2 regions of the Pseudoalteromonas obscura genome follow, and region 1 is predicted to be linked to the other one. Evidence: riboswitches for the same ligand, from Rfam matches in the RefSeq annotation. Region 1 holds a riboswitch; the other holds the start of a gene.

Region 1 (11,893 bases):
CTGCACAGATCCATATTCGCTTGATCTTTTAGCTTCAAGCAATACATAGATGTCTCGTTCACTTCGATACCATTGATCATAAAGCTTGAGAACCAACCAAAAACCAGTGCCAATGCAACAAGTGCATATTTTTTATAGGGAGGGATTGTTGTCATGTTAAATACCTTACTACTTTCTTGTCAGCTATCTTTGCTGACCAATAAATCTCTAAATTAGATGTCTATCATCTGAACACAGATTATTTGTACGCAGATTATTTGTGTACAAAGAACCTGTTTGTAGATAGATAAACATCCTAAAAATTAACGATATACGCGTACGTTTCTTACTTGGCCTTTAAACGGGTATGTGTTCTTTGGCGTAGAGCCTATGCTCAATGGCACATCATTTTGATTTGGTAGCACAATGCTTTTGCTACCCATTGACTGACCGTCAATGCTCAACGATAAAGTGCTGCCATCTAACTGCATTTCTAGTTTGTGCCATTTGCCATCAGCAAAATTGCCTGCATTGACCCCTTTGCCATTAATACGCGCACTGATCACGCCTTCTTTGTTGACCTGAATGTAATAAGCGTTTTGCGTACCGTAATTGCCTTTAGATAACATGAAACCCGTTTTGGTCGTGCTGAAGTCTTGATATTTGAACTCCAGTTCAATCTTGCTGAATTGGTCAATGTCACCAAGCTCAACGCGCTGATCAACACCATTAAACGTGCCCTGATATTCACCGAAAACCTTGCCGTCTTGGCCGTGACCAGACAGGTCACACACACTGCCTTGAAGTGACCATGCACCAATTAGGCCTTCATCCGTTACTTTTTTCGCACAGCGACGTTGCTGCAACTGACTTGCATACAAGCTTTCAATCTCTGTTTGCTGTTGCACATAGGCCTGTGGCAGGTCAGCAAGACTTGCATCATACCTTTGCTGGCTTTCAAAACCATTGAATCCAGCACCTTTTAGGCCGACTACATAGGGCATAATTACTCGACCATATTTGCTGTCATGGCGCATAAATGCCCATTTATCAATCGCTTCATTTTGCGCTGTATTGGTCACATTCCAAAATACTAAATGCTTGAGGTGGTTAGGCTGTGCGCCGACTGAGCCGCCCATATACCCATAATTCCAGCCGCCTTTGCTGTTTTCTATCAGGTTGCTGTAGGGCATGTTTGCATGCAAATTATGAAAACGTTTTGACGAATGGGTAGAGCCAGAAATTACATTGCCAGCCGCTTTATGCGAAAAGCCAGCGGCATGCCAATGCTCAGCTTGGTCATCAATATTTTGAGCAAGTACATGCGTCGAGGCATTGATATCTAAACTAATGTGGCCCGGGTTACCGGTAAATGCGACGTCTTTTATGGTCATCGCCGCACTATTTACTACAGATACACCTTGGTTCAAGTCGATGAACTCAACGTCTCTTAACCATGCATTGGCGACTCTAGAGAAGCGAATAGCACTCCAGCCGCCGTCATGTACACCGCTTTTATGGTGTTTGAACGCTTCTTGCCAATTACCTTGAATCGTCAAGTTTTCAACACCAATATTTTGTAATAATGGCGCTTTTTTCAACCCCCAGTAGCCATCGCTTGAAACATCATGGTGGATCACCGCCGCAAACGTAACCATATTGCCTTCTAAGGCTGTTATTTGATGAAACTCCTGTGAGCGAAGACCTTTTTTGATCATGCCCCAGTTGCCGTCTAGCTTGTAAGGGGAAAGCGCTTTTGCAATTGTTTCAGGACGAGGGTCGAAACGAGACAACTGAACCCACTGACCAACCTTAAGTAAAGATGCATCACGAACCTGCACTGAGCGCGTAGACTGTCTCGGGTGACTAGAAATAACATCGGTAATAAAACGTTCGCCGCTTGGGGAGGTCACTGCTTCACGTACACCTTTTACTTTAGGATCACGATTTGAATAGTTGTAACCAATTTCAAGTAGGTATGGACTTGTCCACATTTTGTTTGGGTATACCAAATCCAAATGCTGGTCCATTTTTAAAACACTTTGCTTGCTCTCACCACGTAATACCATATTTCCGCGAGATACTTTAATGGTTGCACTATCGCGACTTATTCGACCATTTGCAGTATCGGACTTATCAATACCATCAACGTCGGACAGAGTGTTGAGGTCATAAGTCCCGTTGGGGAAATAAATGACGGCACCTTTACCTCCTTGATCAATATGCTGCTCAGCGGCGGCAATTGCATCACGCACAGCTTGTTTGTCTGAACGACCAGGCGCGACATCGGCACCAAAACCTGTGACGTCAAAAACACGGTAGCCCAGTTCATTCACTTGAGGAATTGACTGATTCGAAAATTGATATCCAGCGTAAGAGAAATTAGCAATGATCTGATCATCTGCCACTTGGCTGTGTGGATCTCTTAGATCTGACTGAGTTGACCTCGAGTCTAAATAGCTATGCCAGAAATCGCTTGCATAACTTTGAAATGGTAGCCAGCTTGTTGCAGCACATAGTGCTAACAATAAGGGCTTATTGGAAAAGTGTTTCATCTCTAACCTCAAATAACTACATTGTGTAGTGGTATTGAGTAGATCTGGCAGTCACATCCCTAATGAATATTCATAGTATTCCTAACTATGAAGCAACCCCGCTATCATGTGCTCTGCATATAGAAACAGTGCCTTTAGACCGGAAGCTTTGCGTCCTAGGCTTTCACCTAGTTTGCCAGTAACTACAGTTTGTATAAAATTCAGGTGGAATTTATAGGAAGGTTCCAAATAGGTCAAACATAAATTAGAGCTAAAATCCTAATCTGTTGTTCAATCAGGAATTATAATTTATTAAACTTTTAACACAGATAGATTATTCCCACTTAAAGGGACTGTCATCAACATCATATATGTTTATTTGCTGACACTTGCCTACGTAGAAAAGCAATGAGTGAAAGCAGCGGCCTTTTTCAGACAACTTATTGGGATATTAAAACTGCTTACTTACAATTAATTACGCCTGTGCTTATGGGCTTCATACAATGGGAAAACGGAGCTTAAATCGTGCACCTCCCAATTCAGGACAAGTATCTACCGCGATAGTGCCATGATAGCGAGAGATGATTTTGGCACTAAAAGCTAACCCGATCCCAAAGCCTGCGCACTGTTGTCTATCCAGTCTGACAAAAGGCTTAAATACAGTCGCTCTTTTTTCTGCCTCAATCCCTAGACCGTCATCACTTATACTCACCACAACATGGTTACTCTCATGCAATACTGCGACTGTACACTTGCTATGCCCATATTTAATCGCATTATCAATGATGTTTGACACAGCCATATTCAAATATCGTAAATCGGCATTGATACATACACTCTGCGATGGCAAGTTAAGTTCAACAGATCCATGATAGGTATTGGAGATTAAGTTCGATAGCATCTGAGTCACATCCACTCGGTGTGGTTTTATTTCATCTAAGCTGTGCTGCAGCCTAGCAAAATCAAGCATATGTATGAGTAACCCTTCCATATCATCTAGTTGCTGATTTACCCGAGATTCATACTTGGCTCGCAACTGCTCATCTTGCGCTTCAACGAGCGTATCCAGCCCCATCCGTACCCGCGCTAACGGGGTCCTCAACTCATGAGATAACCCGCCTGCCAGCAACTTAATATCATCCATTAAGAGACTAATTTTACTAGCCATTTGATTAAACGATAATTCAATATCACGGATGTACCAAAGCGTACCAACCTGTAACCTGACATCAAGTTGGCCCTCTCCGAGTTTGGAAGCAGCCGTACTTAATCGCATCAAACGTCTCACAAAGGGTGCTAAAAAAATGACGATAACAATGACCAAAAGTAGATAAAAAGACAGCGTTAAAGGCAGGCGATAATCTTCTTTTTCGACTTGTTTATCATACTGGTAAATTAATATATCATGCGTACTGGTCAATAGGTGAACCATCACGTGCTCTTGCGTCTCTAAATAAACGGGCTCTTGTCTTTTCAATTGCTCCTGTAATAGAGCCGGTAGCGGATACTCGTCCATTGCACGCGTGTACAATATGGCGTTACGTTGGTTATGCTCATCTTCAATGAAATCAGAGTCAAAATCAGGTATCTCACCTGATGCCATTAGCTTTAAAAGCGGCAAGGTGAGTGATAATTGCTCGCTCACAAAAGGCTCGCTCGTATCCTCTGACGAATATAATTTATCGAATATTTGTCCTAACAAGATACTTGCAATCAATAAAACACTCACGAGCGCAACAACAAACCGCCACATATTGTTTTTGTTCCTTTAATTTATCGACTTACCAAGTATCTTTAGCTAATTGATACCCTTTACCCCACACAGTCGCTATTTTGTAAGGTGCTTGTGTGTCGCCCAGCTTCTTGCGCAAACGAGATATACGCAAGTCGATAGTACGGTCAAATCCATCGTATTCAAAGCCGCGTAATTCCTGCACCAGATCCTGTCGTGTCACAACACTTCCAGCGCGACTAGCCAGTACCCAAAGCACATCAAACTCATTACTTGAGACTTGGATATTGTTGCCATTGAGTGTTACTTGGCGATTGTCAGAATCGACTTCAAGTGCACCAAGCACCAGTCGTTCACTTGCCACAGTTTGCGAAACAGCAGAGCGCCGCAATAGGGTTCTCATTCTCGCCTCAAGCAACCTGCCTCTTACTGGCTTGGTCAAGTAGTCATCGGCCCCCATCTCTAGACCCAATATTTCGTCAACTTCCTCATCTCTGGCTGTTAACATCAAAATCGGTATTTGCATTGACTGCCGAAGCGCTTTGCACACATCTAATCCATCCATGCCAGGTAACATGCCATCCAAAATAACCAAGTCCGGCGGTGTTTTTTTTATACCTTCGAGGCCTGCTAGCCCGTCATGATATACGGATACCTGATACTGTTTTGCTTCGAGGTAATCAGCTATCCACTGTGCCAATTCCACATCATCCTCAACCAACGCAATCTTGCACTCATTCATCCTAAATTCCTTAAAACATTCGCCATCGAACAGCTTTGCTTTTGCGCTTTTTATAGATCCAAGCGTATTTAACTTTGTCGCTAAATATCACCTTGTCGCTGCTATTTTTCAAACTGATAACGACATCATCGGTCATAATCAGTTCGCTTTTCCACTGACCTCGATTAGTGCCCTGCCAGCAGTGCAGCCGTTTTTCATTGGCAAATAAACAAAAATTGTCTGCATCGCTTATTTGCCAATTGACCGAAACATCAATAAAGCAATCTTGGCCTTGCTCTAGTGCAACACATTGTTGTGGTTTAACGATAAAGTTGGGGTTATTGGGCGCAGCAAGAGTTAACGTCGGGGCAAATAAAAATCCAATAAGATACTTGTTCACATCGCCCCCTAAAACACATAACTCAGAGTGATGTTGACATTGCGGCCTAGCTTACTGCGGTTAGATACATATTTTAGTGCATCAATAGAGTAGGGGCTTTTATCTATACTACTTGCATAATCTGTAAAACCGATAGAACCATCAACCACCCAGCTTTCACTGATTGGTTTAGTAAAACCGAACTTAAGTAATGTATTCACACCACCAGATGCCTCATATGGTGCCACCCGAGAAGACTTATAAGGCACGCCGTAATAGTAGTTCAACATATTACTGTTACGATATTGAAACCCGATTGAGGCGTAATAGTTCCAATTTTTAATTTGCCAAGATCTGGCAACCCAAAGAGAAGCGTAAGCACCACCATCGTATTCGCTGTTGTCCGCTTTAGGCGCTAAAATGGATTGTATTTGGTATTGGCCAAGTGCACCCGTTGCGCGTAAACCAATATACCCGGTCAAATCCCTATCGTCATAATTGCCCTCAAAATATCCATAATAAGTCATGTGGGAATGTGCAGAAGAGAAGATGAGATCAAATTCCCATTCACTGGTATTGTATAGGTTGTAGCCCATAGCCCAGTCAGGCTCAAACTTACTATCACTGCCTGGGACTTCAATAAACAGCCCATTTTCGAAGTAATAGTTGCCATTGATATTTATCAATGGACGAGTCGCGATATTGGAAAGTAGCCCACCACCGTATGACGCACCAAAACCTAATGACAAAAAGCCACCAGCTTCTCGTTTATTGGTAAACCCATCCCAAAAGCTAGGAGCTGTTGTCCCGTAAGCGGTAGGCAACCAGCCCAAACTCACCACAGCAAGGCAAGAAGATAGCCATTTAAAATTAGAGTACATAGCAATTTCTTATCTTTGTTATTTGCTAATTAATATATTGAAAAAATGAAAAAAATATCGTGTCGGATTATACCAAAGTGTATCAAATTGTACCTAATTACAAATTACCAAAAATAGGGAATAGCAGACATTACTGGAAAGGGGGTTTACAAGTGAGTGCTAAGATTAAATCATAGCGCTCACTTTAGCTGTTAATTTGACTGTAGCTTATAGAGCCTCCGATAGTAATGTAGCAAGGGCTCTGTATATCCATTAGGCTGTTGCTTACCTTCAAAAACAAGTGCCAACGCAGCTTTATAAGCCAAACTATCCGCTGTTGGGTGGCCCAGTTCACACATTGCAATATAGTGAGGGTCACTGCTGTTTTGGCTATCTACCACACTGGCCATTTTAGCAAATGTTGCCAATACCTGTTCTTCACCACACACCTTATGTTCTAACCAGTTTGCAATATGCTGACTTGATATCCTCAATGTTGCTCTGTCTTCCATTAAACCCACATGAGAAATATCAGGCACTTTTGAGCAACCTACACCTTGGTTTATCCAACGTACAACATAGCCCAAAATTCCCTGAATATTATTGTCCAACTCAGCTTGAATATCTGACGTGGAAAGAGAGGTGCCGTCATGCGACAAAGGCGGTGTCAACAAATCTTCTAAACTCGCTTGTTGAAAACGAGAGATTTTGTCCTGTTGAGCCTGAACATCAACCTCGTGGTAGTGGATAGCATGTAGCGTTGCGGCTGTGGGAGAGGGAACCCACGCTGTATTTGCCCCCGCTTCTAAATGTGCTGCTTTTAAGGCCATCATTTGCGCCATATTATCTGGTTTTGGCCACATACCTTTCCCTATTTGCGCTTTACCTTTGAAGCCAGTCTCCAAACCAACCTCAACATTCTGGTGTTCATAGGCCGAGATCCATGGCTGAGATTTGATCGCTTCTTTTGGCCTAACAGCTCCGGCAAGCATAGATGTATGGATCTCATCTCCTGTGCGATCTAAAAATCCCGTATTAATGAATACAACGCGAGATCTAGCAGCAGCAATACACGCTTTTAAGTTGACAGATGTACGTCGCTCTTCATCCATGATCCCCATTTTAATTGTATTTTCCGGCAGCCCCAACGCACACTCTACAGCGCTAAATAACTCAGTTGTAAAAGCAACTTCCTCGGGGCCATGCATTTTGGGTTTTACAATATTTATACTGGCAGATTTGCTATTACGATAAGGGCTATTGCCGCTCAGATCATGCATGGCAGCTACCGACGTCACCATGGCATCAAGTATTCCTTCAAAGATTTCTCGACCTTCAGAGTCAAGCACCGCTGGGGTTGTCATCAAATGACCCACATTGCGAACAAACATCATTGCTCTGCCACTTAAGTTAAAAACCTCGCCATCTAGTGAATTATAACTTCTGTCATTCGCTAAACATCTTTTAACTGGCTGGCCATTTTTTACAAACTCTTCAACCAAATTGCCTTTATTCAAACCGAGCCAGTTTCGATAAACCACGATTTTATCTTCAGCATCCACAGCAGCTACAGAGTCTTCGCAATCCATGATCGTCGTTAAAGCAGACTCCAAGATCACGTCTTTGATCCCCGCTTTATCAACCTTTCCAATAGGATCATTATGATCAATACAGATCTCAATATGAAGGCCATGATGTTTTACTAAGATCGCAGCAGGATTCTGCATTTGCCCACAATATCCAATCAATTGCTCCGGATCTGCAAGGGTCACCTGGCGACTATCATTCAATGTCACAATTAAACGATTATTAACAATACCATAGTGGGTGCTTTCAATATGTGAACCTGCATTCAGTGGCAGTACTTTATCCAATAGTTGCCTTACATACGCCATGACCTTAAACCCACGTACAGGGTTGTATTCTTTACCTTTTTCAGCGCCTTCGTCTTCGCTTATGACGTCTGTACCATACAGGGCATCATAAAGAGAGCCCCAACGCGCATTAGCTGCATTGAGTGCAAAACGTGCATTGTTCACCGGTACCACCAATTGTGGTGCAGCGACCTGAGCTATTTCTGGCTCAGAGTGTTTAGTCACAATTTTGAAATCTGGTGGTGGTGGCAGCAGATAACCAATAGATTCCAAAAATGTCCGATATTTTTTAGCATCCCAACTGGCATTTTGCCGATGATAATCATCAATCTTAGCTTGTAAGCTATTTCGCTTTGCGAGTAAGGCACGATTTACGGGTGAGAGTGTATCGACAAGATTGGCCAAACCACCCCAAAATGATTCAGAACTAAGGGATAGACCATCGAGCAATTCTTGATTCACAAAATCAAAAAAGTCAGCATCAATAGTGAGCCCAGCGTTTGTCACAGTTGCATTCATAGCAGAGTTCCTAGTGCGAATTAATTTTGAACGGGTTATTCAAAAATAAAGCAAATTGTACAAAAACAAACCCCTTTTACCATTCACAATAAATATACTCACAATAACAACTATAAATTTAAAAAATTATAAAAGCCGTTCTAGTGTTTAATTAAGCCGCAGCAACTCTCACACATAACGCTTAGGCAAAATCAGATTCATTTAGTGTACAACTCGTTCGAAGGATATTAATCATGAGCAATTACCAGTCTCAAATTGACCGCTTCACTACCCTATGCGCTACAAAAACACACAATTGGCAATCAATTAACCCTGAATATGCAAGCAGAATGCACTTACAAAATCGCTTTAAAACAGGATTAGATATCGCGAAGTACACAGCGAAAATTATGCGCGAGGATATGGCTCGTTACGATGCAGATCCCACACAATACACCCAATCACTGGGGTGTTGGCATGGCTTTACCGCTCAACAAATGATGATGGCAATTAAAAGACACCAAAAAACAACCAAAGGCGCTTATGTTTACTTGAGCGGATGGATGGTAGCAGCATTGCGTTCTGAATTTGGCCCACTACCAGACCAAAGCATGCACGAAAAAACAGCTGTCCCTAAGCTTATTGAAGAAATATACACGTTCTTAAAACAGGCTGACGCGAGAGAATTGGATCATTTGTATAAGGCACTCGATACCGCGAAGTTAAAAGGTCAAGATACGACTCAACTTCAATTAGAAATCGATAACTTTGAAACACATATAGTGCCAATCATCGCTGATATTGATGCTGGTTTTGGCAATGAAGAAGCCACTTACTTGCTTGCAAAACAAATGATCGAAGCCGGAGCCTGCGCCATTCAAATTGAAAACCAAGTATCAGATGCGAAACAATGCGGACACCAAGCAGGTAAAGTAACAGTACCTCATGAAGACTTCCTTGCAAAAATTAATGCTGTTCGATATGCATTTTTAGAATTAGGCATTGAAGACGGGATCATTGTAGCCCGTACAGACTCTCTCGGCGCAAGTTTGACACAAAAAATTCCGGTTTCTAAACAACCCGGAGATATAGCCAGCCAATATACCGCATTTTTAGACACCCAGCCGATTGTCGACCTTGATCAGCTTACAGATGGAGAAATGGCTATCAAGCTAGAAGGCAAGCTACAAAAGCCAGTGCGCTTAGACAATGGACTTTATCAATTTAAAGAGGGAACTGAAAAGGATAGAGTTGTATTGGACTGCGTAACAAGTTTACAAGCAGGCGCTGATTTATTATGGATTGAAACAGAAAAACCCAACGTTGACCAAATTGCTGAGCTGGTTAACCGCATCAGGGAACAAGTACCTAATGCCAAGCTGGTTTATAATAATTCGCCATCATTCAATTGGACATTAAAATTCAGGGAACAGGCATACGAAACGCTAAAGGCACAAGGCAAAGATATTTCAGTCTACCCAGATCCAACACTTGACCCTAAAGCACTTATGGCCCCAGAACTTGATACTACGGAACTTGCTCAAATCGCAGATGAAAAAGTAAAAAGCTTTCAACTTGATGGTGCAACACAAGCAGGTATCTTTCACCACCTGATCACCTTGCCAACCTATCATACTGTCGCATTGAGTACCGACATATTAGCCGAGGGCTATTTTGGTGAACTTGGTATGCTCGCATATGTAAGAGATGTTCAAAGGCAAGAAATCCGCCGTGAGCAAGCTTCAGTAAAACACCAAGATTTAGCAGGCTCTAACATTGGTGACACGCACAAAGAGTACTTTAGTGGAGACAATGCGCTGAAGGCAGGTGGTGAAGCCAATACCATGAATCAATTTTAGTATTGTAAATCCCAACTTGGGCCCATTGGGCCCTTTTTCTATTTAACGATGTACCTGCCAATATCATCATCTGAGTTTTGAGATCACGATTTTACGCACACTAATTTAAACAGATCAAAAAAATACTAGCTGAGTTATGCCAATAGAATAACCGCATTCAAATTCAGGTTAAACACTACTTTTTGGCTCAAAATGGCGTCTAGGAGTCGCATATATTGTCTAAGTTGCAACAATTACTTCTGTATGTCGCTTTAAGTAACAGGCAGAGCACTTTTTTACTAACTAATTTGGCAGACTTGGATCCACATTTTACTAAGTATTTTTAGACACAAATCATAATTTTACTAACGCATTCTACTTCAGAACAAAATTTTACGTACTACCAAGCTGTAAACCCCCTTTACATGATCCATATTTGTCACACATTTGTTGCCTAGCATGCAAGCGTTTTGATTTAATATGAAAAAATATGAAAAAAATATTTGTCCCAGCGCTATTTACTTGCATACTTTCTACTAATTCGGCAGTTGCGAGTATTGATATTGAAGAACTTAAGCAACTTGAAAAACAAGGAAAATATCAAATCGCGTTGGACTTAATCGAGCCATGGCGTCTAGAAAATTTAAATCAAGAAAAAGCGCTAGATGTTCTCTTGATCCAAGCAGAAATTTACCGCAAACAAGGGTTGTACAAAAAAGCGCTCTCGACACTTAATCATATAGAACAACATCACTACTTAAATACAGAACTAGTCCGTACTATAAATAACGAAAAAGGCATCAACTATAGACGCATGTCTCGCCTTGTAGAAGCAGAAGAGCACTACTACAAAGCCCTAAAAGCAGCACAAGAACTTGAAGACAATACACTCATAGGTTTAGCTTACAGTAACTTAGGCACGCTTTATGACCATAAAAACCAACTTGCGCAAGCCATGCAGTTTCAATTAAAGGCACGGGGGTACTTAAAAGACAGTAATAACCATAGTATCAAAGCGAGCAATTTTTATAACTTGGGTGATATTTCCGTCAGACTGGATGATTATGAACAAGCTGAGACCTTTTTCCGCTGGGCGCTCAGTGAAGATAAAAAAGATGGCAATATTGTCGCTATCGCAGACAGTGCTTTACGCCTATCTCAAGTTTCATATAAACAAGATCATCACCAACTTGCTATTGATAACATATATGAGGCCCTAAAATATCTAAAACAAACCAATGCCAATGAAAGCCTATCTCGTGCATACCATATGCTTGCCAGTAGTTATATGAAGCTAGAGAAAGGAGATGAAGCACTTATAAATGCACACCTTAGTTTAGATTTTGCAAAAAAGGCTCAAAGCCAAATACAACTAATTTACGCACATATCAGTGTATCGCAGGCATATTTACACCTGAAGCAGCCCCATATAGCAGAAAATTATATTAGAGATCTTGAAGTATTAGTCAAAGAGGAAA
Region 2 (11,893 bases), on a different contig from region 1:
CCAGATATGGCGTTAAGTCCATTTAGAGTTGCACGGGCCATCGGAGTCCATATGCAACCTATTCACTTTGGTGAGCAATTTAAAAGAGTAGACAACCCAAGGTTACGCAAACTATTACATGGACGTCCGGTTAACAAAGAGCCACATCCTATTGCTTAAAAAAGGAAAACATTATGAAAGTACTCGTGTGCGGTACCCACTATGGTTCCACCTACATTCGCGCATTAACTCACTTTTCGCAACATAGCTTGTCATGTGTCGGCGTCTTATCAAAAGGCAGTGAGCACTCTCAACAAATTGCCAAGCAAATTGGGGTACCATACTATACGGATGTTGCCGCTATACCGGCTGACAATATTGATATTGCTTGTGTTGCAATATCTGGGGATGCAGGAAAAACAATTGTCTTGTCTTTGTTAAAAATGGGAGTGTCAGTATTATGTGAGCATCCCGTTGATCAAGCCTTTGTGAAAGAAGCGCTCGCACTTGCCAAGCAACACCAAGCATATTTTCATGTCAATGGGCACTTTGCCGATCTCTATGCGCCGCAAGCATTTTTACAGTCAGTACTTGCAGCATATCAACAGGGGGCTGGCTGTATGCACTATGCCATAGGTGCCAATTTAAGAACTTTATATTCGGCACTGGATCTTTTGGGTCGTGCACTAGGTGGATTTGAAGGATTGGAGATAATTAAATACAACGGCGAACCGATGGCATTTCAGCCTGTGATGCTTAAAAATAATAGCCTCTCCGTGTCTGTTTTATGTCAAAACTTTTCGTCCGCTGAAGATGACGGCAGCGCTACTTTTTTGAACCACCAGTTCTCTGCGCTATTTTCTCATGGCACTTTGACTCTCAGTGAAACTACTGGCCCTTTAAGTTGGTTTCCTTCAAGTCATAGCTTACCCGCTGAATCATGGAAAACCTACATGCCCATTGAGCTTGCACCTATGGATCAACAACAGTTAATGCACCACAGAGACCAATGCAACCTCGCAGCTATTGCAACACTCGCCGCCACTATCCAAGGGGAAGCACAGCCTGTTTACCAGCAACCACATTACTTGTTAGGGTTGAGTGGGTTATGGCAAACTGTATTGATGGAGTTACAACCATCAGTTAAAGAGAATTGTGCAGCGTAACGATGACTTTTTACACCTAGTGCATTTGATGGTGCTAGGTGTAAGGTTCCTCAGCTCAAAGATATCGGTAGCAATGAGCTCCCTTAAGTGCCTTGAAAGGACATGGCTAACCAAGCGCTCCTAAATTTTTTTTATGAACTATTTCCCAATCACTTTTTGACGAAAACCCTTGCATATTTTTAATCTCATTCTCCGTAAATTTGATTAGCTCTTCATTGGATAATTCTAAATTTACAGCAAACTTACATGGCTGATTAACATACCATGGTGTATCTGTGAAAATTTCAAATCTATTGTTTTCGGGATCATAAAAATAGATAGACCAAGTTGTACCATGAGATACCGCTTGTAAACGAATTCCAGAAACCGACTTTAACGATGAATTAAAAAGCTTCAATTCATCAATATTTTTCACTCTAAAAGAGATGTGATCAATTGGACTTTCAAGAGTCCTGCGTGATTGCATTGGACTTAAAACAATTTGATGGTGCTCTTGCGGGCTACGGCTTAAAAAAACCATACCGTTTTGACCTTCACCTCGGTCAGTGACAACAAAACCTAATTTACTCGTATAGAAGGTTTCCATCTTAGCTAGATCTTGGACATATAACTCAATATGACTCAACTGCATGTTAGGAAATACAACTTCATCCTTAGTTTCCATTTTCATCCTTATATTTTAGCGCTCTGTTAAAAAAATAATAAGCTGGATACAATGCGAATCGGAGTGAACCCAAACCAAATATTATGCAGCTGCCTATAATAATTTAGTTATACACTCTAACGTTTTAGCCACCACTGGCTTTTAATATCTTGATTAAAAAGCCTTCGATATAGCTTTCGCAGTGTAGGTACTGCATATTCTACTTTTTGCGTATGCTGACATTTTTTACACTTTATCGTGATATACATGGCTCTGAGAAGGGGGCTTTGTCTTGAATCGAAATACTCCCACGGGTCTTCACTAAATTCAATCGAATGAGCTGTATTACTGCATTTCGAGCAGCCTTCCTCGTCACTTAGAATTTTTTTAGCTAAAAATTCTCTCGCTTCAATTTCATATGCAGTTGCTGTCGCGCTTGTACCGCAGTGTGCGCAAAACTCTGTTCTTTCAGAGTTATCATGTTCGCAATATAAGCAAAGCCATCTATACTTGGGCATATTCACCTTGTACGTATAACGCCTCAAATAAGAGGCACAAAAAACTAGATTAAACCTAGCAATATAGAAGCACAGACCTACTGTCTAGCTCCCATTGCTAAATTCGTTTGTTATATTTCATTGATAATTCTATCTATGCAGTTAGGCAAGGACCGAAAGTCCATTTTACCGCAAATAATATTGGCTCCGGCTTGAATCAAGAGGCTATTTCCTCTTTCATGTGACGAGGCCGCGATGATAGGAACAGTTGCACTTAACTCTCTGATATACGAAACCACTTCAGTGCCTTTCCCATCATCTAAATCATAGTCACACAACACCAAGTGATAGGAATCATTAAACATAGCTTTGGCTGAATTGATATCAGGCGCTACTTCAACATCATGGTCAGATAAAAATTCTCTTTTTACCGCAGATACAAAAGCCTTGTGATTTTCGACATAAAGTATTTTCAACAGTAACCTTCTACATATAACAACGATGCGTTAAGCTGCTTGGCAGCTCTTTTCTTATCAAACATTCTAAGCTTCTCACCAAAACTGCCATAGCGACTTATTTTTAGTCACTCTTGCACGGAACCAAAATATCCACAGTTTGATCCGGTGCATATGTTAGCTTTATACAAGTCAGGCGCCACGAATTACCAGCCTTTTGAGACGCTTTAAACTCAATCACACCAGAACCTCTCCGCCCTTCTATGTCGTATAGCATATGTACAGTATTTGGAGGTAGCTCATGCTCAGGCACAGAATCTACTGTCTGGACTTCATGTTTAGTACCTTTTATAAAACTTATTTCGTATGGCAGACCTATGTTTTTCTGAAAGCTTTGGGCTTGTTCCGCCGTATTCAGTGCTAATTTGGTTGCTTCTGATTCTTTAAAAGAAGAGAACACATTAAGTTGCACAAGGCTTAGAAACACAAAGCTGACTCCGACTATCAATATGGATGCAACAGACCATCTTCTTTGTGACTTTTTAAATTCCTCGACGCTGTTCCAATGATTGTTTTGCCAAGCCCACTCATTACCTTTTAGCCCCAACACAAAAGGCATAACCAAGTTAACAAATGGTACGAAAACCCATAAAGCACGGTATGTTTTAAAGCGAATTCCCCAAATTACGTTCAAGAAAAACGCTCCCCAATTCCAGCCTTTAAGTTCCGCAGGTATTTCTTTTTTTTCAATCGTCAATTGGATCAACCTCTTTATGACATATAAGCTCGCCGTAAGCGGGTGAAAATAGTTGCCTATAGTCGCAGCCAACTATGCTTTTTTCATCTGCAACAGCGTGTTATGTAACGGCCTGGACCGAGATGCTATTGATGTAATCCCTTAAAGTATTACTGTAAAACCTCATTGTCAAAAACATGCAGCATTTTGCATCAGTTTTGATTAACTTCGCGAAATACATTTTCCCTAGTTATAAAAAGAAACAACAAGTGAACAGGCATATCAAGCTGGAATTTGGACAAGTTTACGGCTTTGTTGTGTGATTTATTCAATCAACTGGTCTAGCCTTTTACCAAACTCGTCCCAAAGCTTTTTGTTTTCATTTATATACTTTTCAACATTACGTTGATTCGATTGACCTGACAGTAGAAATAATTGATGTCTTTTTTCTAAAATACTCTTTCCGATTGGGCTTCTTAGAAAGTCCCTTAACCCCAATAACTCTTGTTCTGTGTATGTATTTTCATATGCGTTAATAATGTTAGCCTTATAAACATCCCAAGACAGGTACTTCTCTTTTAATTTTTCTTGTTTATTTTTAAACTCAGTTTCTAGATCTTGAAGCTGATAATGTCCATCTGCATCAAATGTTCCAAAATCGAAGCTTCTCATCATAAATGAATTTTGCTCAATGACTTTTTTATACTCAGCTTCCCCGCCCTCTAATTGAAGGATTTCCTCTACAATTTCATTTGCACTAATTGAAATTGAAAATAACATTGAAAAAGCAATAAATAATTTCTTCATAAGAACTCGCATATAACCACATTGAAAAGCTCAAAATAGTAGGAAAAACTTACAAAAACACGCACAAAACCTGATATTTTTGCCCACCTTAAATACTCTGTAGTAAAAAATTAAGCTGATTTATTAATTAATTTTAGCAACTTACTAGCTAAACTTTGTGTTATCAACACACTAACCTCCTGTAAACAACGAGAGGTGATTTCTAAATATCTCAATCAACATTGTTAGAGCCTGTAAGGCTAGATCTGAAAAAAAGACGCCATAGTACCAGAACTGACCGCTCCTATCTATTTTGGATGAATTCCTAGATTTTGTTTAAGGATAAATAGGGTAACGTCGTCGTAGACAAACCTAAATTTGAAGAGGTGCTATTTTACGCGCCCTACTCAATGTCATGCATACAAGCTCTCTTACCTTTCCAGACTTGCATAATTGAATATTGTATACAATTATGCATTGCGATATAGTTAGCTTGTACCACAAACGTCAATGTTCTTACTGCCAAAGGCTACGTTGAGTCTTTTAAATATAATAAATACTGAACATTTGGAGTGCAGATAAATTGATATAAAAAGTAAGGAGTATGGTCAATGTCACAAAGCAAAAGTGTAGCTTTAATGGCAGCTGTCAGCCTGTTAGCTGCATGTCAAAGCAACTTGAACTCTACTAATATAGAGCCGATAGAAAAGTTAAGTATACGAGACTCTGATTATCAAAGAGCGGAACAGTTTTTACCGCAAAATTTAATACCATTGGTAAAGAATACTAAGCTAGCCCCCAACTGGATTGGAGAGGGAAATGCTTTTTGGTTTAAACAGCAAGATCACCAAGGATACAAATATATCTATGTCGACCCGCTAAATAACCTACAAAAACCGTTATTTGATCATAAAAAACTAGCAAGTGCTTTGCTTCACTCCGGGGTTGAAAATGCAGAGAAAGACCCACTCTCATTGGAATCTTTGAACGTAGAACTGCCATTAATTAGCTTTACTATCCACGACAAAAAATTTCAGTGTGATATCAAACTATATATCTGCTCACCAAATAAAAATGCCAGCTTAGCGAAAGAGCCAGGAACATCCCCCGATGGCCAATGGAAACTGACCGTTGAACAATATAACCTAGTGTTGACGAGTCTAAAAACTGGATCAAAAACACAGCTGACGACTGATGGAACCGAAGGCTTTCCCTATGGGCTTATGCACCCAAACCCTGCAAATGACCTTCGCGATGATAAGCCATATCAACCTAAACAAGTTTATGCCAATTGGTCCGAAGATAGCCAATATGTAATGACCTATCAGCTTGACCGCCGTAACACAGGTAAATATGCACTCGTTCGGGCATCTCACCAACGAGGAAAACGGCCAGAAACCACTGAGTTCTATTACCCATCAGCGGCCGAAGAGCAGCTACCCTCCGCGCACTTGATGCTGATCAATGCTGAAGACAAAACGGTTACACGCTTAAAGGCTCCCCCTGTCATGCAAACCTACTATGGTGCAGCCTTATGGGGGTGGTGGCAAGAAGACGGTAAGTTTGTCTACCACAACCGATTTAGAGGAAACCGTCAGTACTTCATGCGTGAAGTTAACCCTAAAACAGCCAAAGTGCGTGTGCTGGTTGAAGAGCGCGATGATAAATACGTCGATCCTTGGGTACAGCAATATTGGGCACTACCAGAGCTAAACGCTTTTATTTGGAGCTCACAAAGAGATGGCTATCAACATTTATATCTGTACAACTCTGTTGATGGCAAGCTGAAAAATGCGATTACCAAAGGGAATATGACGGTTCGCGTAATACGTGGTGTAGATACCAAAAAGCAGCAAGTCTACTTTGAGGCGTCTGGCAGAGAAACAGATAGAGACCCTTACCTTCGTCATCTTTACAGGGTGGACCTAGATGGCCGCAACTTAACATTACTGACTCCTGAAGTTGCCGAGCATGACACTCGAATATCGCCTGACTTTAAGTACTTTATAGATACCTATTCGACCACCACACAAGCCCCTATTTCAATATTACGTAGCACCCAAAATGGTAAAGTTATTCGAACATTACAAAAAGCCGATACTAGCGCGCTATTCGCGTTGGGATGGCAACCACCTAAGCCATTTTCAGTCCTTGCAGGTGATGGTAAAACGCCTTTATATGGCTTGATGTATTTACCCTCGAACTTTGATCCCAATAAAAAGTACCCGGTAATTGATGACATATATACTGGACCACACAACTTTTTTACGCCTAAATCATTTGTAACCTATCGCAGCCAAGCGAATGCACTCGCTGAACTTGGGTTTGTAGTCATAAAAATGGATGGCCGAGGCACTAACAAGCGCGGCCGTGAGTTCCATGAATACTCTTTTAAAAATTTAAGTGGTGGCAGTGATGATCACGTTACTGCAATTAAACAGCTTGGCAAACGCTTTGACTTTCTGGATCTTAACAGAGTAGGCATTTTTGGCTTTAGTGCCGGTGGTTACGATACAGCGCATGCGATGTTTAAGTATCCAAACTTTTTCAAAGTGGGCGTATCAGCATCAGGTAATCATGACTTTAGAGTGGACAAGGCTGGTTGGAATGAAATGTGGATGGGCTACCCAGAAACACCGGAGTGGGAAGGACAATCAAACTTAAACTGGGCTAAACATTTACAAGGCAAATTACTTATTGCTCATGGCGAGTTGGACACCAATGTGCATCCAGCAGCAACTTTACAACTGGCTGACGCTCTAATGAAAGCCAACAAGGACTTTGACTTGATGATTTACCCTAATATGGGGCACGTACTTGATAAAAACCCATATTTTGTTAGGCAGCGTTGGGATTATTTTGTGCGTCATTTATTAGGAGCAGAGCCGCCCAAGTCCTATGTGATCAGTAAATAGCTTTTGCAGATTTTAATTAAACAAATCTCAAAGCGCGTTACAACTAAATTTAAAAAGCCCCGGAGTTTCACTGGGGCTATTATGTAAATTTAAAGGTGTATCCTATGTGAGGAAATTGACGCGTTTGTGCCTCCTAGATATTCGCGGAATTTATGCTGACCGCGTCGAAATAGCTATCGTTAATGGGAACAAAGGACATCCCAGTTTCCCGTCTGGCGGATTCACGATAAACATCACCCGCTAGGCTAACTCAGTAACAAGAAGACCGATACAAAGGCCTTCTTGTTATGACTCACACTGCTAAATAGTATCTACCTTGCGTTTAGCACGCTAAGTTAGAGCATTTTATGTTCTATCAAGTTTTGTAAACTCAATGAACCACCCAAAACCTACATTTCCTCAGCCTGACTAACTAGTTTAATTGCCACAAATGATATCGAAGTAACGCTGATTAAATGTTTGAGGCTCCACATTGATTGCTATGGTTTGTTTTGGTGCTGTAGCCCATTCATCAATTGGAAAAACTCTATTTGAACCTTTAAATAAAGTATGTCCTTTTGCTGGCCCTTCGGTTATGACTCGTATGTGCCCTTGCTTTGTTGTAAAAATTTCAGGTGAGACCAAATACATGATTGCTGAAGAGTCATGTACATAAAATCCATCTAAACCAAGGTCATCATTGTAAAACTTTGCATAAAAACGTGTAATGTCATAAATAAACTGACCGTACTTTTCGCTGTGCGTCCTTACTTTCTCTAAATACGCATTTGACATCTGGGTTTGCTGCGTAACATCTAACCCAACAATGGTGACAGGCCAATCTGCATTGATAACAATATCTGCGGCAAGCGGATCTCCGTACACATTTGCTTCGGCAAACGGTGTCAGATTACCCGTATGACCGTTATGTCCAAAAGCCCCACCCATAATGATGACTTCTTTTACTAACTTGCCGATTTCAGGAGCTTTTTCAATTGCCAGCGCTAAATTTGTAAGTCTACCTACCGCAACTAACGTAATTTCTCCCGGTTGCTTTTTTAGTGTTTCAACAATGTAATCATGTGCAATGAGTGGAGATAGAGGTGTATTGATTTGATCAGGTAATTCAATATTGCCTAAGCCATTATCACCATGAACAAGGGTTGCAGGCTCTGTTTTCACTTGATCGAGTGGTGTATTTACTCCCTTAGCGACCTCAGCATGCATACCAAATTTTTGTTTTAAATAAAGCGCATTACGCGTAGTGTTTTCTATACTTGCATTGCCAAAAGTGGTCGTAATACCGACCACTTCAATATCTTGACAAGCATGTGCTAGCAGTAGCGCCATCGCGTCGTCAATTCCAGGATCCGTATCAAATATTATTTTTTTCATTTAACTTCTCATACACTTGGAACGATATAAAAATCATATCACGACATATATCGACACTTCACTAGCATTCGTTCAATTTTAAGCAAAGGCATTAATCAACGTATGATTTTACGTTAACTTCACCCATGTAAATTCTGCTGCAATAAACCTCCCTGAAACCCATCTTTCGCGGTCTACATTGGCTAAATTTTGAAGATGTGTCAGGTAATATCTATAAAGAGATATGCACAAAGCTGATTATGGCTAATTAACAGCTTTACTCCTTTTTATGGAAGGTTCTAATTCACTTTTGCCACTACTGAATTCACCGACACTATTTGTATACCAGCAAAAATAGTGCCCTTATTTAAAATTCTGCCACCATATTGCCACTTAAAAGCAAGTCGTTAATTTATATAAATTTCTCAAGGAAAGTCTGAGCATTTTGTATGGCTTTGTAGAGCATTATGAGGTGAAATGTGCAAATACTGTGAAAGTTGCTGTTGGGGCTTTGCGGTTATTGTGCTTTTAAGCTAACTTGCTTTAACAGGCTTAAAATAGCAAACCTTTTGAAAGAAAGGGACGCAAAGCTTCCGGTCTAAGGTGAAAACTAAGATAGCGGGGTTGCTGAATGCCAACGCTTATATTGCTGACAATGTGCATACTTTTGGCTCGTATGCGCGTTGCGTAGCCGATCGGTATTCACGCCTATGACATATCATGTCATACCCCCAGCCCATGGTTTTTCACTATACCTGATTATTGCGCTAGCTATTGACGCCTGTGAGATCTGGTCGTTCGCTTATTCAGCGATGAGCAGCAAGGAATAACATGTCAAATGGCAATGTTTCGGGGAATTTTCATGAGACAACATAGATACAATAGCAAGCATCGCCGAATTTTAAAAATCGGTCTCTGCTTAATGGTTTTGGGACATCCCACACACGGCTTGGCTGCGCAATGCGAGTTCAAGGTTAAAAATGAGTGGCAAAGTGGCTATACCGCCGAAATTACCGTATATAACAATACTGACTCCGCCATCAATGGCTGGGAAGTAGGGTTGGAATTTAATCACGGTGAGTCAATCAATAATGCTTGGCGAGCTCAACTGAGTGGTAACAGTCCATATCAATTCAAAAACCTGAGCTGGAATAATACTATCAATCCAAGTTCGTCCAAGTCGTTTGGCTTTAACGTCAAAAAAAGTGATGGACAGGACGCTACTACACCAAGGTTATTTGGTATTTGTGAGGGAAGCTCACAAAATGATGACGTTAAGGTTGTAGTGTCAGCGTCTGAAAATCAAGGCACAGCCCCCGCAACAATCAACTTTACCAGCGAAGCGACAAATTTACCGTCAGATAATGTGAGTTATCGCTGGGATTTTGGTGATGGGCACGACTCAAATGACATTAACCCGCAGCATATCTTTGAGCAAGCAGGATCTTATTCAGTTTCCTTAACCATCAATGATGGTACAAATGACTACCCTGCTGCCCCAATACAGGTCACGATTAGTGACGCTCAGCCAGAATCGGCGCAATGTACTTTTGAAGTTGAACAAGAGTGGATCTCAGGCTTTCGTGGCAAAGTCACTATCACCAATACTGAAGCGGTTGCCATTTCAAACTGGAAAGTACTCATGGCTTTTTCAGATAACACCAAGTTGACAGGGGTTTGGCATGGTCGCCACAGTGGAAATAACCCTTATGAAATCATTAATGAAAACTACAATGGCACAATAAACTCTGGTCAGAGTTTAAATTTTGGCTTCAATGCCCAAAAAGCACAGGAAAATGACACTCCAGCAATTCCTTCTCTTGGCGGTTTATGCTCATTAGACGGTGATATTAATCACGCACCATTAGCAGTTGCTTCAGCCTCTACCACATCAGGTGAATACCCATTATCGGTGGCCTTTGATAGCAGTGAATCCTCAGACTTAGACGGTGACACCCTTACTTATAGCTGGGACTTTGGCAATGGACATACTTCAAGCGAGCCAAACCCTACTTATATTTTTGAAGAAGAAGGTGTATTTTCTGTCACGCTGATGGTCAACGACGGGGTAATAAGCACGGTGAGTGACCCTATTAGTATTCAAGTATCAAAGCCTGAGGCTCCACCTGTAAGCGGGCCATTTGTATTAAGCCCTCAAAGCTCCCAGCTTTATTTTGTCTCGACTAAAAAACAGCACCTCGTTGAGTCACACACGTTTCACAATATCAGCGGCAGTATTACACCTGAGGGGATAGCAAGGTTATCTATTGATTTGACCAGTGTTGATACCAATAACGATACCCGTGATGGCAGAATGAAAGAATTTTTATTCGATACCGAGTCGTTCCCAACCGCCGAAGCCCTGCTCTCCATTGACTATGCAGCGTTAGTTGCACTCCCCATTGGTAGCACTGAAAAGCAATCCATCTCAGCCACACTCAACCTCACTGGCGTTGTAAAAGAAGTAAACGCCGAAGTTGTAATTCGACGTCTTGCGAATAATAAAATTTTGGTGCAAAGCCTAACACCAATCGTATTAGACGCAACAAACTTTGGCTTGGAGCCAGGCATTGAAACGCTTAAAACACTGGCGAGTTTGTCTGTGATCAGTTATGCAGTGCCCGTGAGCTTTAATCTCATTTTTGAAGCACAGCAATAGGAGGGAAAGAAGATGAAACGCAATAATTTAACACACTTTTTTACCCTGACTGATGCTTGGCTTAGCACGCCTAAAATTGCTAAGTTCGCTGCTTGTGTCAGCCTACTCACCAGTGCCTCTTTTGTTCACGCAGCACAATGCTCTTTCACTATTCCAGACAATTGGAACAATGGCTTTAAAACTGAGATCGTCATTGAAAATCAGTCAGATCAAAACCTTAATGATTGGTCTCTCGAGCTCACGTGGAATCAAGGTGTGTCGCTGCAAAATAGCTGGAATGGTAATTTCGACTGCAATAACACAGGTTGTACCATTACGTCGCAAGGCCATACGATACATGCCAATCAGTCATTTGGCTTGGGTTTTGTCGCCAATAAAAATGGTTTAACCGATATGGTGACCCTGACTTTAAGTGGCGATATTTGCACAAACTCAGAACCTCCAACACCACCCGATGATGTGACAGAAACGGGTTTATGGCAACTCGATGGCACAGCCTCTTTACTGAGCTATGTATCAATAAAAAAAGATCACGTTGCAGAGCTCAATCAATTCGTTACGCAATATGATGACTCTCCAGCGCTGTCTGGCAGTATCGACGCCGATGGTAAAGTAAAGCTGGCCGTTGATCTAAGTACCATTTCGACTGGTGTGGATATCAGAAACAGTCGAATTTTAGACTTACTCTTTGAGACAGATTTACT

The links. A riboswitch is a leader RNA that binds a small molecule or an ion and turns the genes downstream of it on or off. The one in region 1 is predicted to bind cyclic di-GMP.
Region 2: it holds a riboswitch for cyclic di-GMP, as region 1 does, so the genes downstream of both, QNM18_RS17530 (cellulose binding domain-containing protein) here and QNM18_RS16885 (DUF4955 domain-containing protein) in region 1, are expected to answer to the same signal.

Annotation. Positions count from the first base shown of each region.
Region 1 covers NZ_JASJUT010000007.1:216,338-228,230, reverse strand. Annotated here, with positions in the region: gene QNM18_RS16890 (hypothetical protein) at 1-155, opposite strand, end outside; gene QNM18_RS16885 (DUF4955 domain-containing protein) at 303-2,534, opposite strand; cyclic di-GMP riboswitch class I at 2,623-2,721, opposite strand; gene QNM18_RS16880 (ATP-binding protein) at 3,010-4,158, opposite strand; gene QNM18_RS16875 (response regulator) at 4,295-4,987, opposite strand; gene QNM18_RS16870 (DUF3019 domain-containing protein) at 4,998-5,366, opposite strand; gene QNM18_RS16865 (MipA/OmpV family protein) at 5,375-6,226, opposite strand; gene QNM18_RS16860 (malate synthase G) at 6,418-8,598, opposite strand; gene QNM18_RS16855 (isocitrate lyase) at 8,832-10,436, shown strand; gene QNM18_RS16850 (ATP-binding protein) at 10,906-11,893, shown strand, end outside.
Region 2 covers NZ_JASJUT010000008.1:68,619-80,511, forward strand. Annotated here, with positions in the region: gene QNM18_RS17485 (TOMM precursor leader peptide-binding protein) at 1-159, shown strand, start outside; gene QNM18_RS17490 (Gfo/Idh/MocA family oxidoreductase) at 174-1,145, shown strand; gene QNM18_RS17495 (VOC family protein) at 1,252-1,809, opposite strand; gene QNM18_RS17500 (hypothetical protein) at 1,926-2,306, opposite strand; gene QNM18_RS17505 (response regulator) at 2,417-2,761, opposite strand; gene QNM18_RS17510 (cytochrome c oxidase assembly factor Coa1 family protein) at 2,865-3,497, opposite strand; gene QNM18_RS17515 (DUF2059 domain-containing protein) at 3,801-4,283, opposite strand; gene QNM18_RS17520 (S9 family peptidase) at 4,874-7,177, shown strand; gene QNM18_RS17525 (nucleoside hydrolase) at 7,595-8,551, opposite strand; cyclic di-GMP riboswitch class I at 9,080-9,162, shown strand; gene QNM18_RS17530 (cellulose binding domain-containing protein) at 9,393-11,189, shown strand; gene QNM18_RS17535 (DUF1592 domain-containing protein) at 11,202-11,893, shown strand, end outside.